Regions from separate parts of the Pseudoalteromonas sp. PA2MD11 genome, predicted to be linked through region 2. Evidence: predicted binding sites of a transcription regulator. Region 2 holds the regulator's gene; each other region holds the start of a gene.
The links. Region 2 encodes FliA, which starts transcription of late flagellar genes. Its sites were predicted from a motif close to CTAAAGNTNNNNNNNNNNNNGCCGATA; they were not measured.

Region 1 (7,820 bases), on a different contig from region 2:
TACTGTTCCTGGGTTACTACTAACAGCTACACCGAGCAGGGGCATGTTAACCATAATACTATCAGAGCTATCTTGCATATTATTATGCATAACGGTTTCTGTTATTGATTCAGGTTTTGTTGTTGGCGTGATGAGATCTGGTGATACATCACCACTTTCGCCTGCAAATATATTACTAAATACTAAAACTGCATCATTTGATTTTTCAGCCACACGCAAGTCGCTGCCAGTAAGACTTATATCCACAGGGTTACCGAGCATAGACATTGGGCCTGCTATATGACGGTCAACCGCTACCATACCATCTGCTTGAGCAGCATTTGAAATTACAAAGAGTGCACCATCTGTTGCATCAGATGCACTACCTACATCAGACAGCACAAGCTTGTTACTAGTCATATCTAAAGCAATACCATGAATATTGACTGAGATTTTTGTACCAGTTTCATCACTTGGTGTAATGGTTCGAGTTGGTGTTGCAGCAAAACCACCCATTACATAACTGTCGTAAACAGCAACATCACCATTAGTTAGTGCGACGTAAAGACGATCATTATTTTCATCGTACGTAAGATCCCATGGTGTTGCATCAGTTACCGTTGTTGCTAATGGTGCTACATCGCCTGCAGCTTCTTTACCAAATACAGTTACTTGCATAGCATTGAAATCAGCAATAAAAACAAGACCATATTTATTAGAGATATGTATGCCCTTCGGATTTACAAGTGTGGTGTTTGTGCCAGTTAATGTACGATCAATATTATTGGTGTACATGCCATCTGCACGGTTTAACACTTGGCATACGGTACTCAGTGCTCCATTTCCAGAATCAGCAGCTTGCACTAAATTACCTAAGCTATCGAAAACAACACCTTCATTAGCACCAGTATTAAATGTTGTGAGTTTAGCGGCATTTTGATCAATGAGGTTGATAGTGCCCGCATTATCAGAGCCATTGTTCGCTAATATAAATGTTGCTGATGCAAAGCCAGGAGCGCCATCGTTGCCATTCATACCATCAGCGCCATTTTGACCGTCAGCGCCATTTTGGCCATCGACACCATTAGTACCGTCTTGCCCTGCTGCACCTTGAGCTCCCATAGCACCATCTTTACCATCATCTCCATCACACCCTGTAATACCCAGCATCACAGCAAGAGCAATGGCAGAAAACATGACCTTAGATAGTTTTGAATTAGCGAGTTGTTGATCTTTAATAGCTTTACTTTTAATCGTATTCATTTGTCTATACCTTTTAAATATTCCATCAAATGTGAACAAACAAACTGTATTGTTTAACGACAAAATACGTGCTCACGAGTTAACCTCAATGAATAAACGGCTAGCTAAAGATATTGGATGCAAGAAAATAGAAAATAGGTAAGTTATTTTTTATGTGTATGGTTTTAAATAATAAAAAAGGAGCCATGAGGCTCCTTTTTAATGAATTGCGTATAGTTTTTAAGCCATGAACTCTTTAATGCGAGTTAAGATCCCATTGGCATCTAGGCCCATCTCAGCGTGCATTTCATCTTGTGTGCCATGCTTAATGAACTCATCTGGAATACCTAAATTTAAGATAGTCACATCGGCTTTGATTGCAGCCAAATATTCATTCACAGCAGAACCAGCACCGCCTGCAATGGCATTGTCTTCTAAAGTAACAATGACATCATGGCTGCTAAGTAACTCATTAATAGTTTCAGTATCAAGAGGTTTGATAAAGCGCATATCAATCACTGTTGCATTTAGCTCATCTGCGGCTACTTTGGCGCTCTCTAACAGCGTACCGAACGACAAGATGGCCACTTTACTACCTTGTTTGATACTACGCGCTTTACCGATTTCAATCGCACTCATTGTTGATTCAACATCACAATTGCCGGCACTACCACGTGGGTAACGAACAGCAACAGGTTGATTGCATTGGTAGCCAGTGTAAAGCATTTGGCGGCACTCTTTAGTGTCGCTTGGCGCCATAATAATCATATTAGGAATACAGCGCATAAAACTTAAGTCATAGGCGCCTTGGTGAGTTTCACCATCAGCACCAACAATACCTGCACGGTCAATAGCGAATAAAACAGGTAAGTTTTGTAATGCTACATCGTGGATAAGTTGATCGTAAGCGCGTTGTAAAAAGCTTGAATAAATAGCAACAACAGGCTTCAACCCTTCACAAGCGAGGCCTGCTGCAAGCGTTACAGCATGTTGTTCAGCAATCGCCACATCAAAGTATTGCGCAGGATACTCTTTTGAAAAACGCACCATGCCTGAACCTTCACGCATCGCAGGGGTAATTGCCATTAGCTTGTCGTCTTGGGCTGCCATATCGCATAACCAGTCACCAAACACATTTGAGAATGTGGCAGCACCCGGTTTTGATTTTGGTAATTTCGACATGCTCGGATCAAATTTTGGTACACCGTGGTAGCCAATTGGATCCGCTTCAGCAGGCTTATAACCTTTACCTTTTTGCGTTTTAATATGTAGTAACTGTGGGCCTTTAAGGTTACGCATATTACGTAAGGTATCAACCAACATATTTACATCATGACCATCAATTGGGCCGATGTAATTTAGGCCTAACTCTTCAAAGAACGTACCCGGAATGACCATTCCTTTTAGGTGCTCTTCCATGCGGCTAGCAAGTTCTTTCACAGGCGGTAAACCAGAAAGGAGCTTTTTACTGCCTTCACGAATATTGGTGTAGAAGCTACCAGATAAAATTCGGGCAAAGTGGTTATTGAGTGCCCCCACGTTTTCTGAAATCGACATTTCATTGTCGTTTAAGATAATTAACACGTTAGGGTTAACATCACCCATGTGGTTCATTGCTTCAAATGCCATACCAGCAGTGATCGCACCATCGCCAATAACGGCAACGGTTTTACGATCTTTACCTTCTTTTTCTGCAGCAATGGCCATACCTAAGGCTGCTGAAATTGAGGTGCTCGAATGACCAACACTGAAAGTATCGTATGGGCTTTCTTCACGGAATGGGAATGGGTGCAAACCGTCTTTTTGACGAATAGTATGCATTTGGTCACGACGACCCGTTAAGATTTTATGCGGGTATGCTTGATGACCCACATCCCAAACTAAACGATCTTCAGGAGTGTTATAAACATAATGCAGTGCAACTGTTAACTCAACAGTGCCTAAACCTGATGCTAGATGACCACTACTTTGCGAAACTGAGTTAAGTAGGTATTCGCGTAACTCTTTACTAAACGCAGGTAACTTGTCTTGCGCTAAATCACGCAGTTGTGCTGGTTCGTCAACCAAACTTAATAATGGATACTTGCTACTATCAAGTGTCATGATTTTTTATACATCCTTCGCTAACCAGAGTGCATTATAGCCCATTGCCGCTCCGATTTTTTAGTTATTTTGTCTTTCTTTTTAGGTATTAATAATTGCGTTCAACAATATAGCTTGCAAGACTCGCCAATTCGCTGGTGTCGTAATCAATAGCCTCAAGAGCTTGATGGGCTTGAGCCAGCAAATCTTGTGCTTTTTGCTTTGCGCCTGCCATCCCTAATAAAGCAGGGTAGGTTGCTTTGTTTGCAGCAACATCGGAACCCTGTGGCTTACCTAATGTTTCAGTATCAGCTTCTACATCAAGGATATCGTCTTGTACCTGAAAGGCCAGCCCAATTGCTTGACCGAATAGGTTTAATTGCGCGAGTGTATGTTCATCACAGCTTTTTGCACTCAATGCACCGAGTGTAATTGCACAATTAAGCAAGGCACCCGTTTTTAGCTGATGAATGCGCTCTAGCTGAGCAACTGTAATTTCTTTATCGGTCGCTTCAATATCCAGTGCTTGCCCACCTACCATACCTTCAATACCTGAGGCTTTGCTTAATGAGGCAATCATTTTTACTTGCTGGCTCGCAGAAACAGCAAATTGATGATTGGCAATTAAATCAAATGCCAGTGTTTGTAAGGCATCACCTGCGAGTATGGCTTGTGCTTCGCCATAGACAATATGACAGGTAGGGCGGCCACGTCTTAAGTCATCATCATCCATTGCTGGTAAGTCATCATGAACTAAAGAATAGCTATGAATACACTCAATAGCGGCGGCAAGAATATCAAGATCGGCCTTGTCCGCGCCCATCATCCGGCCCGTTGCATATACAAGGTAAGGACGTAAGCGTTTACCACCATTTAGAACACCGTAGTGGGTGGCTTCTTTGATGTTTTTTTCGGTTTTAAGTGGCTGTTCAAAATAGCGATTTAAATGTGCTTCAACGTCTTCACGAGCGCGTTGTAATTGTTCTTTTAATTGCACTTAATTAGTCCAAGTTTGAATCAAAATTGCTAAGAGGCGCTTGGCTATCGTTACCCATTAAAATGGCAACTTTTTGTTCGGCTTGTTGTAACTTACCAGACGAAGCGTTTGCTAGCGCAATGCCGCGTTCAAATTGTTTTAGTGATTGTTCCAGTGACAATTCACCTTGCTCCATTTGTGCAACAATTTGAGATAATTCATCCAGTGCTTCTTCAAAGCTTAAGTTTTCTGGTTTCTTTGTTGCCATTGTGGCCTCGATAGCTGTTAGAAAGTGAGGCCAATTTTAGGGGGAATGCTAAACTAGGTCAAAGAATGATGTGTTTTTTTACGCATAATTCATTTTTAGTATGCTATTTTTACGATTTTAAATACAGCTTAAACTTGTAGCTTAAAAATCTTACATTAAAATAAAATTAATTCATTTAATGATTTAAGTATTTCAACTGCTTGCCGATAAGCAGTTAATAATAAAAATTTGATACTTGAGTGTATCGTGTAATTGTTCCTCTGGAGGGGTATGTGGATTTAGCAACCATAATAGGTATTCTTGGTGCCATAGGCTTAATTGCTATGTCGATGGTGTTAAGTAGTGATGGCCAAGTTGCAATGTTTTACAACACGCCTTCGGTGGTCATTGTATTTGGTGGTTCGATTTTTATTGTATTATCAAATTTCACCATGGGGCAATTTTTGGGCATAGGTAAAGTGGCAGCAAAAGCTTTTATGTTCAAAATCGAATCTCCGGAAGAATTAATTGAAAAAGCAGTAGAATTAGCTGATTCAGCACGTAAAGGTGGCTTCTTAGCATTAGAAGAAGCTGAAATCCCCAACGGTTTTATGCGTAAAGGGGTCGATATGTTAGTGGATGGTCATGATGCTGATGTCGTTCGCGCCACGCTGCAAAAAGATATTTCTCTTACTGCTAACCGTCATGAACTCGGTGCTGGTTTATTCAAATCACTTGCCGATATTGCTCCTGCAATGGGTATGATCGGTACGCTAATCGGTCTGGTTGCTATGTTATCAAACATGGATGACCCAAAGGCAATCGGCCCAGCAATGGCAGTTGCCCTTTTAACAACTCTCTATGGTGCTTTCTTAGCAAACGTTGTTGCTATTCCAATTCAGGTAAAACTAGAACTGCGTAAAGACGAAGAAGCCCTTAATCAACGCTTAATTCTTGACGCGGTGCTAGGTATTCAAGACGGTCAGAACCCGAAAGTAATTGAAGGTATTTTGAAAAACTACTTAGCCGAATCAAAACGTAAAGTTGATACCGAGGAGTAGAGCATGTCAGATGAAGAGTGCAAATGTCCACCACCGGGTTTACCCGCCTGGATGGGAACCTTCGCAGATTTAATGTCATTATTAATGTGCTTCTTTGTACTCTTGCTTGCTTTCTCAGAAATGGACGTACTGAAGTTTAAGCAAATTGCCGGCTCCATGAAGTTTGCTTTTGGTGTACAAAATAAAATTGAAGTAAAAGATATTCCAAAGGGAACCTCGGTCATTGCCATGGAGTTCACTCCGGGTAAACCTGAACCTACTCCTATTGAAACGATTCAACAACAAACCGTAGAAATGACGCAACAAATGCTTGAGTTTCAGGCTGGCGACGAAAGCTCTGCCGGGGGGCGTCAAGAACAGCGCGGTAATAAACGTGGTGGTGAATCGCAAAGTACGGCTCAGCAACAAGCTTTAGAACAGTCAATTTCTGCAGCTGATCAAGAACAAACCAATGAACTTGTGAAGAAAATTGCCCAGCAACTAGAACAGCAAATTATGGATGGGGCAATTGAGCTTGAGTCATTAGGTCAGCAAATTATTATTCGCATTCGTGAGAATGGTTCATTCCCATCAGGTAGTGCTTTTTTACAGCCAAAGTTTAAACCTATTATTCGTGATATTGCTACGCTGTTAAAAGATGTGCCGGGTGAAATAACCGTGTCAGGTCACACTGATGACTTCCAAGTATCGAATGAGCTTTATACTAATAATTGGGATTTATCATCAAAACGTGCGGTGGCAGTTGCCAGTGAAATGGAAAAAGCGCCAGGGTTTGATAAGTCCCGTATGATGGTAGTCGGCCACGCAGAAACCAGGCCTCTAGTACCAAATGTAACCGATGAAGATCGTAAGCGAAATCGCCGTGTTGAAATCTCTATTATGCAAGGTAAAGCACACGAATCTGAACCTATTGATGTAAGGCAGTAAATCAATTAAAGTTAAGCCTCATTAACAAATGTAATAGAGAATAAAAATGAAAAAAGTTGATAAATATAGCTACATGCCTGGTAATGGTAGTGGCGACGATGATGGTAAAACAGATTAAGGTTAGTTAATTTTGCCTGATTGGTTTGTATATGCCATCTCAATTTTGAATAATAGCTGGGTGTTCATTCTGAGCCCTGCTATTTTCGTTTTCTACCTCCGCAAAGATTGGCAGGCATTCCACTTTACCGTAATAACAGCATGTTTCTTTTTATACGGTACCTTAATTCATAGCGGCTTACGTGAATTTGATGACATTTATATTTGGCGCTATGTCGTTTGGGCTTTTAATGATATTGCTTGGATGGCAATCATTGCTTACTTAGGTATTAAAGATAAAGTCTACTTATGGCAAAGTGTTTTAGGGCAGTTGGTTGTGATAATGGCGCCTATTTTGCAACTGTTCCGTTTAGTTGACCGCCACCTTTGGGATTTGTCTTACAGCACTTACATGTATAAGACCCTGCTACCGCTAATCAATATTGGTACTGTGGTCGTATGTTACCTACCACTTATCTATCTTTTTACTCGACGAAGCCAGCAAGCTTAAGGCGTTTCTTCGTTAAAAATCCTGTGCTAGACTACTGTTTATAAAAACAGTATTTAGTGTTGCGTTATGAAACTTTACATTGCCGAAAAACCATCCTTGGCACGAGCCATTGCAGATGCTCTACCAAAACCACAAAAAAAACATGATGGTTATATAGAGCTTGGTAATGGAGATTGTGTCTCTTGGTGTATTGGTCATTTACTTGAGCAAGCAGAGCCCGATGATTACGATGCAAGTTTTAAAAAATGGCGATTTGAGCATTTACCTATCGTGCCAGAACAATGGCAATTAATACCTAAAGCAAAAACACGCAAACAACTTACTGTACTAAAAAAGCTCATTAAGCAGGCAAGTACAATAATTCATGCCGGCGACCCTGATCGTGAAGGTCAGTTATTGGTTGATGAAGTGATCGAACAGGTTAAACTTAGCCAAGCCAAAAAACAGCAAATTCAACGACTCTTGATCAGCGACTTAAACTTAAGTGCAGTTAAAAAAGCACTAAATAATTTGAAATCGAACCGCGATTTTATTCCTTTGAGCGTGTCTGCCTTAGCTCGATCACGTGCCGATTGGTTATTTGGCATGAATTTAACTCGAGCCTATACGCTTGCTGGGCAAAAAGCTGGATTTGGCAATGTGCTATCTGTTGGGCGTGTTCAAACGCCTATTTTAGGTTTAGTCGTTAATCGTGATAAT
Region 2 (7,820 bases):
TTCAAACTCATCTTCAGTAATTTCATCAATATTCTGTGGTTCTGCCTTACTATCAGCAAGACCGCCGCCATCAAACAACATATCAAACGCAAATGGATCATCTTCATCAATATTGTCTGCTGCCGTGTTAGCTGTTACTTCAGGTGCATCAACAACAGCCTCTTCAACAGCAGGTTCTTCAGGTGCAACTGCTACATCGTCTGCTACTGATACATCTTCACCTGCAAGCTCTTCCGCTGTAGGTGGTTGGCTTAATTTATGAAGAACGTCTAGAAGCGCAGGATCTGCAGGCTCTGGTTGCTCACGATTTTGAATCGTTGCGAACATTTCGTTGATGGTATCCAGAGCTTGTAAAATAACATCCATAAGCTCAGGAGTGACACTGCGAACACCTTGGCGTAATAAATCGAAAACATTCTCTGCACCGTGACACGCATCAACAAGTTCAGTCATGCTTAAAAAGCCTGCACCGCCTTTGACAGTGTGGAAGCCTCTAAAAATGGCGTTTAAGAGATCTTTGTCTTCGGGATTGTTCTCAAGCTCAACTAATTGCTCTGACAAAAGCTCTAAGATTTCTCCTGCCTCAACAAGGAAATCCTGTAAAATATCTTCATCGACTTCAAAGCTCATGCAGCTACTCTCCTCTTAGAAGCCCAGGCTTGATAATAGATCATCGACTTCATCTTGTCCTGAGACAACATCATCACGAGAGTCTTTATCAATAATCGGCCCTTCTGGACCTGCTAGTGTATCACTTGTTGCAGGTGCTTTTTCTATGGCCTGTTTTTCTTGTTGTTGATGACCATCTTCTTGACTGCCAAACACAGTTAAGAGATTAATTAAACTGTCTTCTACTTCTCGCACTAACTCAATGACGCGACGGATTACTTGCCCCGTCAAATCTTGATAGTCCTGTGCCATCAGCACATTGGTCATCAAGCCCTGTAGCTCATCGGTTTTAGTATGCGAGTTATTCATAAAATTATCTAAGCTATGACATAGCTTTTTAAACTCACCGAGCTCAATTTCTCGGCTCATTAAACGATCCCACGTGGGTTTAATCGTCGCTATTTCATCTGCAAGTTGTTGCGCTATAGGTAAACTAGCTTCAACTGCATCCATGGTTTTGTTAGCGGCGCTTTCTGTCATTTCCATAACATAATTTAAGCGCTGCTTAGCGTCTGGGATCGCATCGGTAGTTAAATCTGAAAGACGAGTATCTAGATCAAAGTTTTTTAGCGCTTCATGTAATTGTCGCGTCAGTTTACCGATTTCAGCAAACAGCTCTGATTGTTCTTTTGATGCTGTTTCAAGTATCAGCTGATCAGCTTTTTCTTGTTCACCATTTTCAAGAAACTCAACAAGTTGACGAGCTTGCTCTAAACTTATTTGAGGCGCAGCTAGTGCTGACATAAGCCTCTCCCCTTAGATTAACCTAAACGTTCAAACACTTTTTCCAATTTGGTTTTAAGTGTCGCAGCAGTGAATGGTTTAACGATATAGCCATTAACACCCGCTTGAGCAGCAGCAACAATTTGTTCTTTTTTCGCTTCAGCTGTCACCATTAATACAGGAATATGCTTAAGGCTATCATCAGCACGAATTGCTCTTAACAAATCAATGCCTTGCATACCTGGCATGTTCCAATCTGTTACAACAAAATCAAATTCTTGATTTTGTAGCATTGGCAATGCTGTTGACCCATCGTCAGCTTCCTGCACATTGGTAAAACCTAAATCCCTTAATAGATTTTTAATGATACGTCTCATTGTAGAAAAATCATCAACAACAAGAATTTTCATGTTTTTATCCAAAACATCCTCCGGTGAGGTTTGAACCTATATTTACTTACTACTAATTAATCCAGTCATTGATTTTTGCTTTGAGCTTAATCATCGCCTGACCATGTATCTGACTCACACGCGATTCACTAACATCGAGTATGTGTCCTATTTCTTTTAAGTTCATTTCGTCGTTGTAGTACAAAGACAAAACAAGTGCATCTCTTTCTGGTAACGATTGGATAGCCGTTAATAGAGACTGGTTAAACCGCTCATTTTTAACGTTATTAAACGGTTTGTCTAGTCCTAAATCCTGACCTACAGGTGTAATGACGTCTTCATCAACGCCTAAGTCCTCTATACCTAATACTTTACTAGAATTTACATCATGTAGAATATGATGGTACTCATCGAGCGTTATATCAAGTTTTTCAGCGACTTCTGTATCTTTAGGTTCACGATTTAGCGTGCTTTCTAATTCGGCTATGGTTTCAGCCACTAGACGGGCATTTCGGTGAACAGAACGTGGTGCCCAGTCACCTCTACGAATTTCGTCTAACATCGCACCACGAATACGAATTCCAGCGAAAGTTTCGAAACTAGCCCCTTTGCTAGCATCAAAGTTTTTTGATGCTTCAATTAGGCCTATCATGCCTGATTGAATTAAATCATCGAGTTGGACACTGGCAGGTAAACGAGCAATTAGATGGCACGCCACTTTTTTAACTAAAGAGGCATGTTTTTCAACAATCGCATTTAAGTTTTGTGCTGATTGATATCCCATCGCTTTATTCACCGATGTTGTCATAGTTAGCCGTTTACTAGTTTTTCAATGAAAAATTCTAAATGGCCAGAAGGTTGATTAGGGATCGGCCACTTAACTGCTTTTGTTGCTAATGTTTTAAACGCCACCGCAGCTGGTGAGTTTGGAAATAATTCAACAATCACCTTTTGACGTCGCGTAGATTTACGCATGTTCTCGTCATAAGGAATGGTAGCTACCAACTCCATTGAAACGTCTAAAAAGCGATCCGTTACTTTTGAAAGTTTAGCAAATAATTCTTGCCCTTCACGCAAACTGCGCACCATATTGGCAACAATTTTAAATTTATATACGCCATGCTCACGGCTAAGCACTTTTATAAGCGCATAAGCATCGGTAATTGAGGTAGGTTCATCGCATACAACCACAACAACATCTTGGGCTGCACGAGAAAAGCTTAATACCATGTCAGAAATACCTGCGGCGGTATCGACAATTAAAATATCAAACTCAGTGTTTAACTCGCTAAAAGCGCGGATAAGGCCTGCATGCTCAGATGGTGTTAATTCCACCATGCTTTGCGAACCAGACGTCGCAGGTACAATTTTTATACCTGCAGGACCTTCAACGAGAATTTCGTCAAGCTCACACTCGCCTGACAAAACATGAGATAAGTTACGTTCAACACGAAGGCCAAGCATCACGTCACAGTTTGCCAAACCTAAATCGGCATCTAGTACTAATACACGATTTCCTTGCTGCCCTAATGCGATTGCGGTGTTGAGTGAAACATTGGTTTTACCCACTCCACCTTTACCGCCAGTCACAGCGATAACTTTAACGCCACTATTATTATTTTGATTCATTTTGCGCAGGCCGCTTGCTTGATCTAATACTGTGTTAATCATACATCCCTACTGTGTTCGACGCTACTGCTTGACGTCGTGAATGTTGTGCTTTTGCTCGTTTTAAATACAATTGTTCAGCTTTTTTCACTAGTTTTTCAGCATTCGCTACGCGAATATCTTCAGGAACACGCTGACCGTTAGTAAGATACCCTATTGGCAGGCGATTTTGAATCGCTATACTAATAATCTCACCTAAACTTAAAGATTCATCCAATTTAGTGAAGATACAGCCACTTAGATGAACCTTTTTAAAGTGTCTTACGGTTTCTTGCAACACATTTATCTGTGCTGTCGCACTTAACACTAAATAACTACGAATATCAACACGCTGATTACGCATCAGAGTATTTAACTGCTCAGTTAAACGTAAATCACGTTGGCTCATACCCGCTGTGTCTATTAATACTAGACGCTTATTACGTAAATGGTATAACACTTCAGCTAATTCATTCGCATCTTTTACCTGCTTAACACCACAGCCAATAATACGACCATAAGTAGCCAGTTGTTCGTAGGCACCAATTCTGTATGTATCAGTGGTGATCAACGCTACTTTATCTGCACCATATTTTTGAGCACCCAGTGCAGCTAATTTTGCAACTGTGGTTGTTTTACCAACGCCTGTTGGACCCACTAATGCGAATACACCACCTTGACGCAGGATTTCGTTATTCGTTGTATGCATTTGGTTTTCAACCATTTGCAGAAGTGCTTGCCACGCTTGTTGACGTGATACATCGTCAGGAATGAAACAGGCCATTTGCTCAGCAACATCACGTTCAATGCCCAAACCCGCTAAGCGGTCAATCATACATGCACGAGTCGGATCGCGGCGAGCCATATCTTGTTGCATTAAGCCAGATACTTGGTGTTCAAGTAATTGACGAATCGCATTCATTTCTTCCCGCATAGTCGTCATTTCTGATTGATTCGCAGGTGCTGAGTTTTTATGCTCAGAGGGTGAATCTAAATCATCAAAACCTGAATCTAAATCGTCATCAAAACCTAGGCTATGAGCTTGAGTTTGTACACGAGGTGCTGCCTGCGATTGATAACGAGGAGCTTGCTTGTATTGTGGCTGTTGCTGTTGCTGCTCAAAGCTTGGCTCTTTTGCTTGATAGTGTTCACTCGTATCAATACCAGATTGACTAAACATTGACGCAAGCTCTGGCGAACGAGGGCGTGGGGCTTGACGCTCAAGTAACGCTTGTAAGCTATCAGCAACTTTCGCTTGCGGCTCAGGTTTAGCACGCATTGGCTCAGGTTTAACAAAGTTATGCTGTGGAGCAGGTGCTGATTGTGCCACTGCTGGTTTAGCTTCGGCTTTCGGGGCTGCTTTGTCGTAATCAACAGCTGCAACGATTTCAACGCCGTTAGCAAGCTTTTTGTTCGACATAATAACCGCATCAACACCTAACTCATCTTTCACTTCTTTCAGTGCAGTGCGCATATCTTTAGCAAAAAAACGTTTAATTTTCATGGTTCAACCCCTTTACTATCCTATTGTTGGCCTACTGAGCTGACAATCTTAATCTGTCTTTCGTCTGGTACCTCTTGGTAAGACATCACCCTTAAACCTGGGATGGTGTACTTAACGAAGCGAGATAGCACAGTCCGTAACATTCCTGACGTTAACAGTATCGAAGGTTCGCCGGCCATTTCTTGGTTTTGGTGCGCTTCATTCAATGATTGTTGAAGTCGCTCTGCAAGGCCTGGCTCTATTCCGGCACCTTCGTCACCTGCATTCTGAAGTGACTGATGCAACATCTGTTCCAACTCAGGCGCCAAGGTTATGACAGGGATCTCAGAAGACATACCAACAGCGTCTTGAACAATCAGTCTGCGTAGTGAAATTCTCACTGCAGCCGTTAGTACATCAGGGTCTTGGCTACGTGGGCCATACTCAACAAGAGTTTGAACAATCGAGCGCATATCGCGAATTGCCACCCCTTCATTGAGTAAGTTTTGTAGCACTTTTACGATAGTAGTGAGTGGTAATACATCAGGAACCAGCCCTTCAACAAGACGAGGATGACTCTTCGCTAACATATCTAATAAGTTTTGCACTTCTTCATGACCAAGCAGTAAAGCTGCGCTATTAGTAAGTAACTGACTAATATGAGTTGCAACCACAGTTGCTGAATCAACGACTGTGTAGCCAAGTGATTGTGCTTCATCTTTTTGATCTGGTTTGATCCAAACCGCATCTAATCCGAATGCAGGGTCTTTTGTGGCAACCCCTTTGATTGGACCAAATACTTGGCCTGGATTAATCGCTAACTCATCACCATGCTTAAGCTCACCCTCACCGCTTGAAACCCCCATCATAGTGATTCTATAAGCATTTGGGTCAAGTTCTAAGTTATCGCGGATATGCACAGGAGGTACCAAGAAACCAAGTTCCTGAGACAATTTCTTACGCACACCTTTGATACGATTTAACAGTTCACCACCTTGAGATTGATCAACCAGTGGAATTAAGCGATATCCCACTTCTAAACCAATAACGTCAACCTGTTGAACATCATCCCAACCCAGTTCTTTTTGCTCTTGTTTATTAGCAACACCTGTTCCTGGCGCACCACCATTTGCTTCTTGCTCTGCTTTTTCGGCTTCTGCTTTGGCTTTTTGTTGTTGGGTGAAGTAAGCAAGGTAACCCAGTAATCCACCTAGGCTTAAAAATGCAATATGCGGCATACCTGGCACAAGACCCATGATGATCAAAATACCAGATGCGATATACAAAGACTTTTCGTTACCGAGCTGAGTCTTAACTTGGTCGCCCATGTTGTGCGATTCATTTTGACGGGTAACAACGATTGCAGTACCGATTGACAGTAACAATGAAGGCAGTTGTGCAACTAGACCATCACCAATGGTTAGCAAGGTGTAAACTTCCATCGCACGGCTGAACGATAAATCATGTTGGATCATACCAACAAATAAACCACCAACGATGTTAATCACTAGAATAACGATACCCGCTATTGCATCGCCTTTTACGAACTTACTCGCACCATCCATTGAACCATAGAAATCGGCTTCGCGGGTAACCTCTTCACGGCGTTCACGGGCTTGCTCAGCACTGATAAAACCAGCGTTTAAGTCAGCATCAATCGCCATTTGTTTACCCGGCATTGCATCAAGAGTAAAGCGAGCTGATACTTCAGAAATACGACCTGCACCTTTGGTGATAACCACAAAGTTAATAATGATTAAAATCAGGAAGACCACTAAACCAACTGCATAGTTACCGCCGATAACCACCGAACCAAAGGCCTCGATAACTTTACCGGCTGCATCACCGCCGTTATGACCTTCGAGTAATACTACACGGGTACTGGCAACATTCAGCGCTAAGCGCATGATGGTTGCAATCAGTAGAACCGCAGGGAACATACCAAATTCAAGGGGTTTCATGGTGTAAACTGTAACCAGTAACACCACCAATGCTAATGCGATATTAAACGAAAATAGAATATCTAAAAGAAACGGCGGCAGGGGTAAAATCACCATACCCAGCGCAGCAAGTACTAGTAACGGCGTGCCGACACCCTTTGCATATTCTTTTTTATCTCTGTTAAGTTGTTGTAATACCGCTTTAAATTCCATAATCCAACAATTTCAAAAAATTGACACTACACGGAATTTGCAATAACTATTCCAAGTTATAAATTTACTGTTTAGTATTTGTAGGCATCGGGTATTGGGAGCTTTTTATTGAGTGGTACAGGGCGTTTACCGCGCCCTTTTTGGAAGCGTTTTAATTGGAAGACATAAGCTAACACTTGTGCAACGGCAGTAAATAGCTGATCAGGTATTTGATGGCCAACATCGGTGGTGTGATATAGCGCACGAGTAAGCATGGGTGATTCAACAATTGGCACGTCATTCCCCTTGCCCACTTTACGAATTTGCATAGCAAGCTCGTCCACGCCTTTGGCAAGAACAATAGGCGCACCCGCTTTAGCTGTATCGTATTTGAGTGCTACAGAATAATGGGTCGGGTTGGTTACAATCACATCTGCATCAGGCACGTCTTGCATCATACGCCTTTGCGACATTTCACGCTGAGTACGGCGAATACGCGCTTTTATTTGCGGATCACCCTCTGAGTTTTTGTATTCGTCTTTCACCTCTTGTAGGGTCATTTTTAACTGTTTATGGTGCTTATGACTCTGGTAAGGTGCATCAATGGCAGCAATAATCACGAGCGTACACGTCAAACCTAAAAACATCCAAGCGAGGATTTCAAGGGCATGTATGATGTTTCCTGGTGCACTTTCGATACTTAAATGCAGTATCTCATCAAAGAAGGTGTTGATTAAAAACACTGCAAAGCCAGCAACGACAGCAAATTTTAAAATT
Region 3 (7,820 bases), on a different contig from region 2:
TGCTTCCCTCGATGATAGATTTAATCCACGTAACCGTATTTATGTTCGAGCTGTAACTGGCTTACACCAATTGTTAAGGCAGCGAATTGGTTTTATCGGCATGCTTGCGTTCATGCTACTACCTTGGATCAACTTCCATGGCCAGCAAGCTGTACTGTTCGATTTGGTAGGGCAAAAGTTTAACATTTTTGGTTTAACGCTTTGGCCACAAGATCTGACTATCCTTGCTTTCATTTTAATGTTGGCGGCGTTTGCGTTGTTCTTAGTAACTACTTTCTATGGACGGGTTTGGTGTGGTTATACTTGCCCACAAACTGTTTGGACTTTCATTTTTATTTGGTTTGAAGAAAAGTTTGAAGGTACAGCTAATCAGCGAAAGAAACTAGATCAACGCCCGATGGACTTTGATAAGTTTTGGCGAAAAAGCGCCAAGCACGGTAGCTGGTGGTTATTCTCACTTTATACAGCGTTTACTTTTGTTGGTTATTTTACGCCTATCCGCCAGTTGCTACCTGATCTTTTTACTCTTGATGCAACAGCGTATTCGTATATTTGTTTAGCCGTGTTTGCAGTCTGTACTTATGGTAATGCGGGTTGGATGCGCGAGATTATGTGTTTACACATTTGTCCTTATTCTCGCTTTCAATCAGCTATGTTCGATAAAGATACCTTTACCGTGAGCTATGATGAGGCACGTGGTGAGAGCCGCGGCCCACGTTCACGCAAGCAAGATCCAAAAGAGCTTGGCTTAGGTGATTGTATCGACTGTAACTTATGTGTGCAGGTGTGCCCAACGGGGATCGATATTCGTAACGGCTTACAATATGAGTGTATTAACTGTGGTGCATGTATCGATGCGTGTGATGGGGTGATGGATAAAATGAATTACCCACGCGGACTTATTTCCTACACCACAGAACGCAACTTAGAAACGCCAGACAACAAAACACACGCACTGCGCCCTAAGTTAATTGGTTATTTAGTTATCTTAGTGGTGTTAACAGGGGCGCTGGTGGCAAATATTGCGATGCGTAAACCGATGGAGTTGGATATCATCCGTGACCGTAATCAGCTATACCGTGTTGACTTTAATGGCCTAGTTGAAAACACCTATACACTAAAAGTAATTAACAAAGCTCAGCATCAGCAAACCTTTAATATTCGTGTTGAAGGGCTTGATAACTTTGAGTACATTGGCAAACAAACTTTCACAGTACCTTCTGGCGAGTCTTATAACGTGCCACTGTCATTGGTTGTTGATCCATATGATTTGAAAAAGCCGATGACGAAGTTTGAGTTCGTACTTTCTGTCGATGGTGAGCCTGATGTGCAGATTTCACAGCCGAGTAACTTCTTTAAGGCGCGATAATTAAGTACACTGAGCGAATGAATAAAAAGCGGGATTTTCCCGCTTTTTTTATATGATGAGGCATTATGAGTAAATTTAGTTTTGTAGACCTTACACCCGATTCAATTTTAGATGCGGTTGAAAGTATCGGTGTTTATGCTGAATCAGGGCTGCTGGCATTAAATAGCTACGAGAACCGTGTTTATCAATTTAAAGCAGAAGATGGCCATCGTTATGTTGTTAAGTTTTACCGTCCAGAGCGCTGGAGTAAGGCGCAAATCTTAGAAGAGCATGCATTTGCATTTGAACTCGCTGATGCCGAAGTGCCAGTTGTTGCACCTGTAATTATCGAAGGGCAAAGCTTATTTGAGCATGATGGTTATTTGTTTACGTTATTCCCAAGTGTGGGGGGCCGCATTTTTGAAGTTGATAATTTAGATCAACTTGATGTACTTGGCCGCTTAATTGGACGAATGCACCAAGTAGCAAAAGCAAAGCCATTTGAACATAGACCTGTGATCAGCTGTGAAGAATATCTTAAGACAGCTAAAGTTCAGTTACAGGCAAGTAACTTGGTGCCAATGGCATTAGAGAACGCCTTTTATACTATTTTAGATTTGGTGATCAAAGAAACCACACAGCAGTATATAAATGTTGAAACTATTCGTCTGCACGGTGACTGTCATGCCGGCAATATACTGTGGTCTGGTGATGCATTAATGTTTGTTGATTTAGACGACAGCCGACAAGGGCCTGCAATTCAAGATCTTTGGATGATGCTCAGTGGCGATCGTAACAATCAACTGTTACAGTTAGACACTTTAGTCGCAGCGTACGAAGAATTTTGCGATTTTGATCACAGCCAATTAAAGCTGATTGAACCACTTAGAGCGATGCGAATGGTGCATTACATGGGCTGGTTGGCGAAAAGGTGGGATGATCCTGCGTTCCCGCGGAACTTTTCATGGTTTGCTGAAGACAAATACTGGGAGCAGCAAATACTAGCGTTAAAAGAACAGCTTGCAGCGCTACAAGAAGCACCATTAAAATTATTACCATAAATTTTTAAAGTTAATAAAGTCGAGAGAACAATGTTTAAAAAATTAAAGTTAAGTCTACTCATTTTATGTTTACCTTTTGCGGCCTTTGCTGCTGATTTTGAAGCAGGTAATCAATACGAAGTATTAAAAGTTGAGAAAAGTGCAACACCTCAAGTAACCGAGTTCTTTTCATTTTATTGCCCACACTGTTTTCAGTTTGAACCAGTTGCAAAAGCATTAACGGCAAGTCTTCCTGAAGGGACTGAATTTGTAAAAAGTCATGTTAACTTTTTAGGCGGTGTGTCTAAGCAAACTCAAAGTAACTTAAGCTATGCCTACTTAATCGCTAAGCAACATGGCAAAGCAGAACAAGTAGCTGATCAAATCTTTAACAGCATCCATAGACAACGTGCCTTACTTAAAGACATGAAAGACGTTAAAGCACTACTTGCAACTAATGGTATTAGTAATGAAGTGTTTGATGCTGAAATTGCAAGCATGCCAGTGATTAGCGCTGAAAAAGCGATGCAAGATAAGCAGCAAAAATATTCAGACATGGGCGCCTTAACAGGTGTACCAACTTTTATCGTCAATGATAAATACAAAATTAATTTAAATACCATCAAGAGCCAGCAGATGCTTGATGAATTAGTCGAATTTTTATTAAAACAATAATTTTGGAGTAAAGAAGTAATGATCAAGTTAGTAAAAGCTGTATTAATGGCTGCCACGCTAGGTTTAGCGGCAAATGCCTCAGCTGCTCAATATGAAGAAGGTAAGCATTATGAAACGATTGATGCCCGCGCTTCTAAAAAGCCAGAAGTAAAAGAGTTCTTCTCATTCTACTGCCCACACTGTAATAACTTCGAGCCAGTTGTGAAAGAGCTTAAAACACTTCTTAAAGATGGCGTTAAATTCAAAAAGAGCCATGTTGATTTTTCAGGTCCTCGTGACCCAGAAATTCAAACCATCTTAGCGCAAGGTTATGCGACGGCTAATGTGTTACCACAGAAAGACGCGTTAGTAGCCGCTGTGTTTAATCATATTCACGGTAAGCGTGCTCGTATTAACGAACTAGCTGATATGAAAGACATCTTTGTTTCACAAGGTGTATCGGCTGAAGATTTTGATAAGTACTACAACAGCTTTTCTGTACGTACTATGGCGTCTAAAATGAAACGCGACCAAGAATACTACCAACAAAAAGGTGCTTTAAAAGGCGTTCCAACTTTTATTGTTAATGGTAAATATCGCTTAATCTTAGGTGCGGACTCAGGCATCAGTGATGCAAAGAGCATGGCAGATTTAATTAACTACCTAGCTGATAAATAAGCTAATTAGTTAAATTTAATTCAAAGCTCCGTTCGCGGAGCTTTTTTATTGGTAAAGCAAATGCAAAAACTATTAGTTTCAAGCTGTTTGTTAGGAAACCCTGTTCGTTATGACGGGCAATCGCAAAACTTACTCCATCCTGGTTTAGAAACTCTTAAACAGCAAGAAAGGCTCGTTGCATTCTGCCCTGAAGTAGCTGGTGGCTTACCTACACCAAGGCCGCCTGCAGAAATCAAAGTGGGTAGAGTACTTACCAAAGATGCGCAAGATGTCACAGTGCAGTTTGCTTATGGCGCAGAACAAGCACTTAAACTTTGCAAAAAGCAGGGCATTCGCTATGCGTTGTTAAAAGAATCAAGCCCGTCATGTGGTCGCAATACTATTTACGATGGTAGTCATTCAGGAAAGAAAATTTCAGGGATGGGGTTAACTGCAAGGCTGTTAACTGACAATGGTATAGCTGTATTCAGCGAGCAGCAGTTGCCAGCGCTATTTGCTGCGCTGGCAGAGTGATTTTATTTACGTTGTAAAAACACACCTGATTCAATGTGATGGGTGTAAGGGAATTGATCAAAAATTGCAAAACGTTTTACTTCATGGGTTTTGCATAAGTGATCAAGGTCACGTTCTAGGGTATCGGGATTACACGAGATATAAATAATGTTGTCGTAGTTCGCAACTAGGTCACAAGTTAGCGTGTCCATTCCAGCACGTGGTGGATCCACCAAGATTGTTTGGCAGTTATAGCTTTTCAGGTCTATGCCATCTAAACGAGAGAAGGTACGTTCGCCTTTCATTGCTTGAGTGAACTCTTCACTCGACATACGAATGATATCTAAGTTCTCAACCTTGTTTTGTGCAATATTGTATTGTGCTGAGTAAACCGATGATTTTGATATCTCAGTGGCTAATACCCGGTCGAATGAACCCGCAAGAGCAATCGAAAAGTTACCATTCCCACAATATAACTCCAGTAAGTCATTATTGAGTGGTTGGCAAAGGGCTTGTGCCCACTCTAGCATCTTGATGTTTACTTTTGCATTCGGTTGCGTAAAGCTATTTTCGACTTGTTGATAAATAAGCTCTTTACCGTTTACGTTTAAACGCTCGATAACATAGTCATTACCAATCACTTCTTTTTGCTTACGAGCACGGCCAATAAAATCAATCTTAAACTGTGTGCTCAGTTTTGCTTTAAGCTCTTTAATTGCTTGTAGCCACTGCTCATCTAGTTGTTTGTGATACAACAAGCTAACAAGGATCTCACCACTTAAGCTTGAAAGGTAATCGATTTGAAACAGCTTACGGCGCAGAACTTCATTGTCTTTTAAGTTTTCGATCATCGCTTGCATCACTTCACCCACTAAAGGTGCTGCAGGGTCAAACTCATCAACGCGGATCTTTTCTTTAGTTTGTTGATCAAACATGATGTGAAACAGGTCTTCACCTTCATGCCAAACACGAAACTCTGCACGTTGGCGGTAATGAATAGGATCAGAGCCGAACACTTCTAATTTTTCGACCCCAAAACGTCGAAACTGTGAGGTGATGCGCTGCTCTTTCTCACTCAATTGTGCATCGTATTGAGTTGTATCAATTTTTATAACCGCCATGGCTGATTACCTTTTATCTCTTAGCTGTATAACGGCGCTATTGTAGGGAGCGCTGAGGATTTGTCTAGTTTTGTTATTTATTTTAGTGTCGTTTTTTTATACAAAAAACTTAAGTTCTGTGGTTTTTGGCCGATAATGAGTTAACCATAACATGGAGTCGGATCATGAAAATTGGCAACCTAGGCTATATGCCTAATACAAATGTGAATAAATACAATGGTAAACAGGCACTGCAGCAGCCTACCATTCAAAATCGTCAAGATAGTTATCAGCAACGCGGCAGAGAGCTCGCGGCAAAAGTTCTTGATGATAAACTTGCTGAGGCACTAGGTTTACCTAAAGCCGAAGAAAAAAAAGATAAACCCTTGTTCGACTTTGAAGAGATCGTGAAAAACGTACTCGACTTTGTTGGCGGCGCACTTCGTAAAGCAAAAGCCGATGGTGCTGATGATGAAAAACTCAAAGGCATGCTAGGTGATGCACGTAAAGGTGTGCAAATGGGCATCGACGATGCGTATGATGAGCTTAAAGAGTCAGGTATTCTTAACGATGACATCGAAGAGGGTATCGAAAAGTCTAAAGAAGGTATTTTTAAAGGTATTGATGAATTAGAAGAAGACTTGTTCAATCCTAAGCCTAATGCGGTTTCAGTAAGCCAAGCTCAATACATCAGTTTAAGTAATAACGCGGAGTACACTTTCACCACCGCTGAAGGTGATGAAGTAAGTATTAGCTTTGCTGATGCATACGAAAGCAAGTCTGCAAGCAGCTATAGCAAAAATGGCGACAACGAAGCCTTTGTCAGTGAGTCTTCGCAATCACGTGATTTATCATTCTCGATGTCGGTCAATGGTGATTTAAATGAGCAAGAGCAGCAAGCTATCAATGAATTGATGGAAGACTTGCAGAGTGTTAGCGAAACATTCTTCTCTGGTTCATTAGAAGATGCCTTTGAACAAGCTAAAGAGCTTAACTTAGGTAACGAGCAACTCGTTGGCTTTACCATGGATTTGAAACAAACCAAAACAGTAGCAGCTATCAAAGGGTATGAAGAATATAAACCTGCTCCCGAAAAAGAAGTTGCTGAGAAAATAGCGCCATTTAATGACGACTTGAAACAGGCGTTTAATAAAGCGGGTGACATTGGTTTGCAAAATGAACTGGCTGGCATCTTACAATGGTTAAACCAAGATAAAGAAGAAGTCAGTAAGCTGGTGGATTATACCAAAGCAATGTTTGAGCAAATGAATAAGCTTCGCTCGGCAACAGAAGAAGAGGCTTAGCCCTTTCTTTCTTTTTATCAAGCTGCATGGCAAACTGCTGACCTTTGATGATCCGAGGTAAGCAGTTTGTCAGTTCATATAATGGTGTTTGATTCTGGTATAGGTGGAACAACCGTACTTGAACAGATCCAAGCATTGATCCCAGATGCTGATTATAGTTATTTTATGGACAATGCTTTATTGCCATATGGCGCGCAAAGTCAGCAAACGATCATAGCCCGCCTTTTAGCGCTACTACAGTTTATCGAGACAGCAAACTTACAAGTTGATATTCTAGTTATTGCGTGTAATACCGCCTCTACCTCTGCCTTAGAAACTATTCGCCAGCACACAAATATAGAAGTTGTCGGGGTAGTACCTGCGATAAAACCCGCTTGCGCTATAAGTAACAGCAAACATATTGGTTTACTGGCAACACCATCAACTATCAAGAGTCGCTATACTGCAAACTTAATTAGTACTCATAGCCAAGACACACAAGTCAGCTTATATGGCTCAACTGAGCTGGTAGAAATTGCAGAAACACTATTTCATACGCAGAAAATCAATAAAGCAAAGCTTGAGAATGTATTGAGTGATTTAGCGATAGCAGAAGATATAGATGTATTGGTACTTGGCTGTACACACTTTCCATTACTAGCCAGCGCGATTAGTGACTACTATAAACAACAGATCTTCCTTATTGACTCAGGCAAAGCGATTGCTAAGCGCGTTGAAAGTTTAATTGCTTTACGAGGCTTTACTCTTACTACAGATAAAAAAAAGCCGCTGCACTATTATGCAACGGCTCCTATTGGTCATTCGCAATTAAGCGTTGAGCTTATTACGCTGACTGATCAGATCCCTCACGAAAGCTGTTAGCTTCGTTCTCTTGTTTTTGTTTTGCTTCACGCACTTTTAAAGTACGTTGTTGGAATTCGCTATCATTTAATTGATTGATTGCTTTATCTGCATCAGCTTCAGCCATTTCAACAAAACCAAAGCCACGACGTTTACCTGTATTTTTATCTTTTAATAAACGTACATTGAAAACTTTGCCTTGTTCTTCGAATAAAGCACGAACAACACCTTCATTAGCACGATAAGGTAGGTTGCCAACATAAAGTGTTTTTGTTTTTACTTCGGCCTCCTCACTTGACGCTGATGAAAGTGCTGCAATAACCAAAGCACCAATTAATAAGCCTGCACCAAATAGCAATGCTGG

Region 1: a site for FliA is predicted at 4,730-4,756, ahead of pomA (flagellar motor protein PomA). Genes of this name have one in related genera too.
Region 3: a site for FliA is predicted at 5,442-5,468, ahead of ISP07_RS20095 (DUF5610 domain-containing protein). Genes of this name have one in related genera too.

Annotation. Positions count from the first base shown of each region.
Region 1 covers NZ_JADKNF010000005.1:253,691-261,510, forward strand. The annotation lists gene ISP07_RS08690 (hypothetical protein) at 1-1,176, opposite strand, end outside; gene dxs (1-deoxy-D-xylulose-5-phosphate synthase) at 1,462-3,324, opposite strand; gene ispA ((2E,6E)-farnesyl diphosphate synthase) at 3,413-4,300, opposite strand; gene xseB (exodeoxyribonuclease VII small subunit) at 4,305-4,547, opposite strand; gene pomA (flagellar motor protein PomA) at 4,820-5,587, shown strand; gene ISP07_RS08715 (flagellar motor protein MotB) at 5,591-6,514, shown strand; gene ISP07_RS08720 (hypothetical protein) at 6,645-7,121, shown strand; gene ISP07_RS08725 (DNA topoisomerase III) at 7,188-7,820, shown strand, end outside.
Region 2 covers NZ_JADKNF010000003.1:58,306-66,125, reverse strand. The annotation lists gene ISP07_RS05025 (chemotaxis protein CheA) at 1-630, opposite strand, end outside; gene ISP07_RS05020 (protein phosphatase CheZ) at 646-1,413, opposite strand; gene cheY (chemotaxis response regulator CheY) at 1,431-1,814, opposite strand; gene ISP07_RS05010 (RNA polymerase sigma factor FliA) at 1,855-2,565, opposite strand; gene ISP07_RS05005 (MinD/ParA family ATP-binding protein) at 2,592-3,452, opposite strand; gene flhF (flagellar biosynthesis protein FlhF) at 3,445-4,932, opposite strand; gene flhA (flagellar biosynthesis protein FlhA) at 4,953-7,064, opposite strand; gene flhB (flagellar biosynthesis protein FlhB) at 7,136-7,820, opposite strand, start outside.
Region 3 covers NZ_JADKNF010000029.1:449-8,268, reverse strand. The annotation lists gene ccoG (cytochrome c oxidase accessory protein CcoG) at 1-1,369, shown strand, start outside; gene ISP07_RS20120 (serine/threonine protein kinase) at 1,435-2,409, shown strand; gene ISP07_RS20115 (thiol:disulfide interchange protein DsbA/DsbL) at 2,440-3,063, shown strand; gene ISP07_RS20110 (thiol:disulfide interchange protein DsbA/DsbL) at 3,082-3,720, shown strand; gene ISP07_RS20105 (DUF523 domain-containing protein) at 3,781-4,233, shown strand; gene trmA (tRNA (uridine(54)-C5)-methyltransferase TrmA) at 4,236-5,333, opposite strand; gene ISP07_RS20095 (DUF5610 domain-containing protein) at 5,498-6,616, shown strand; gene murI (glutamate racemase) at 6,683-7,477, shown strand; gene ISP07_RS20085 (RNA recognition motif domain-containing protein) at 7,440-7,820, opposite strand, start outside.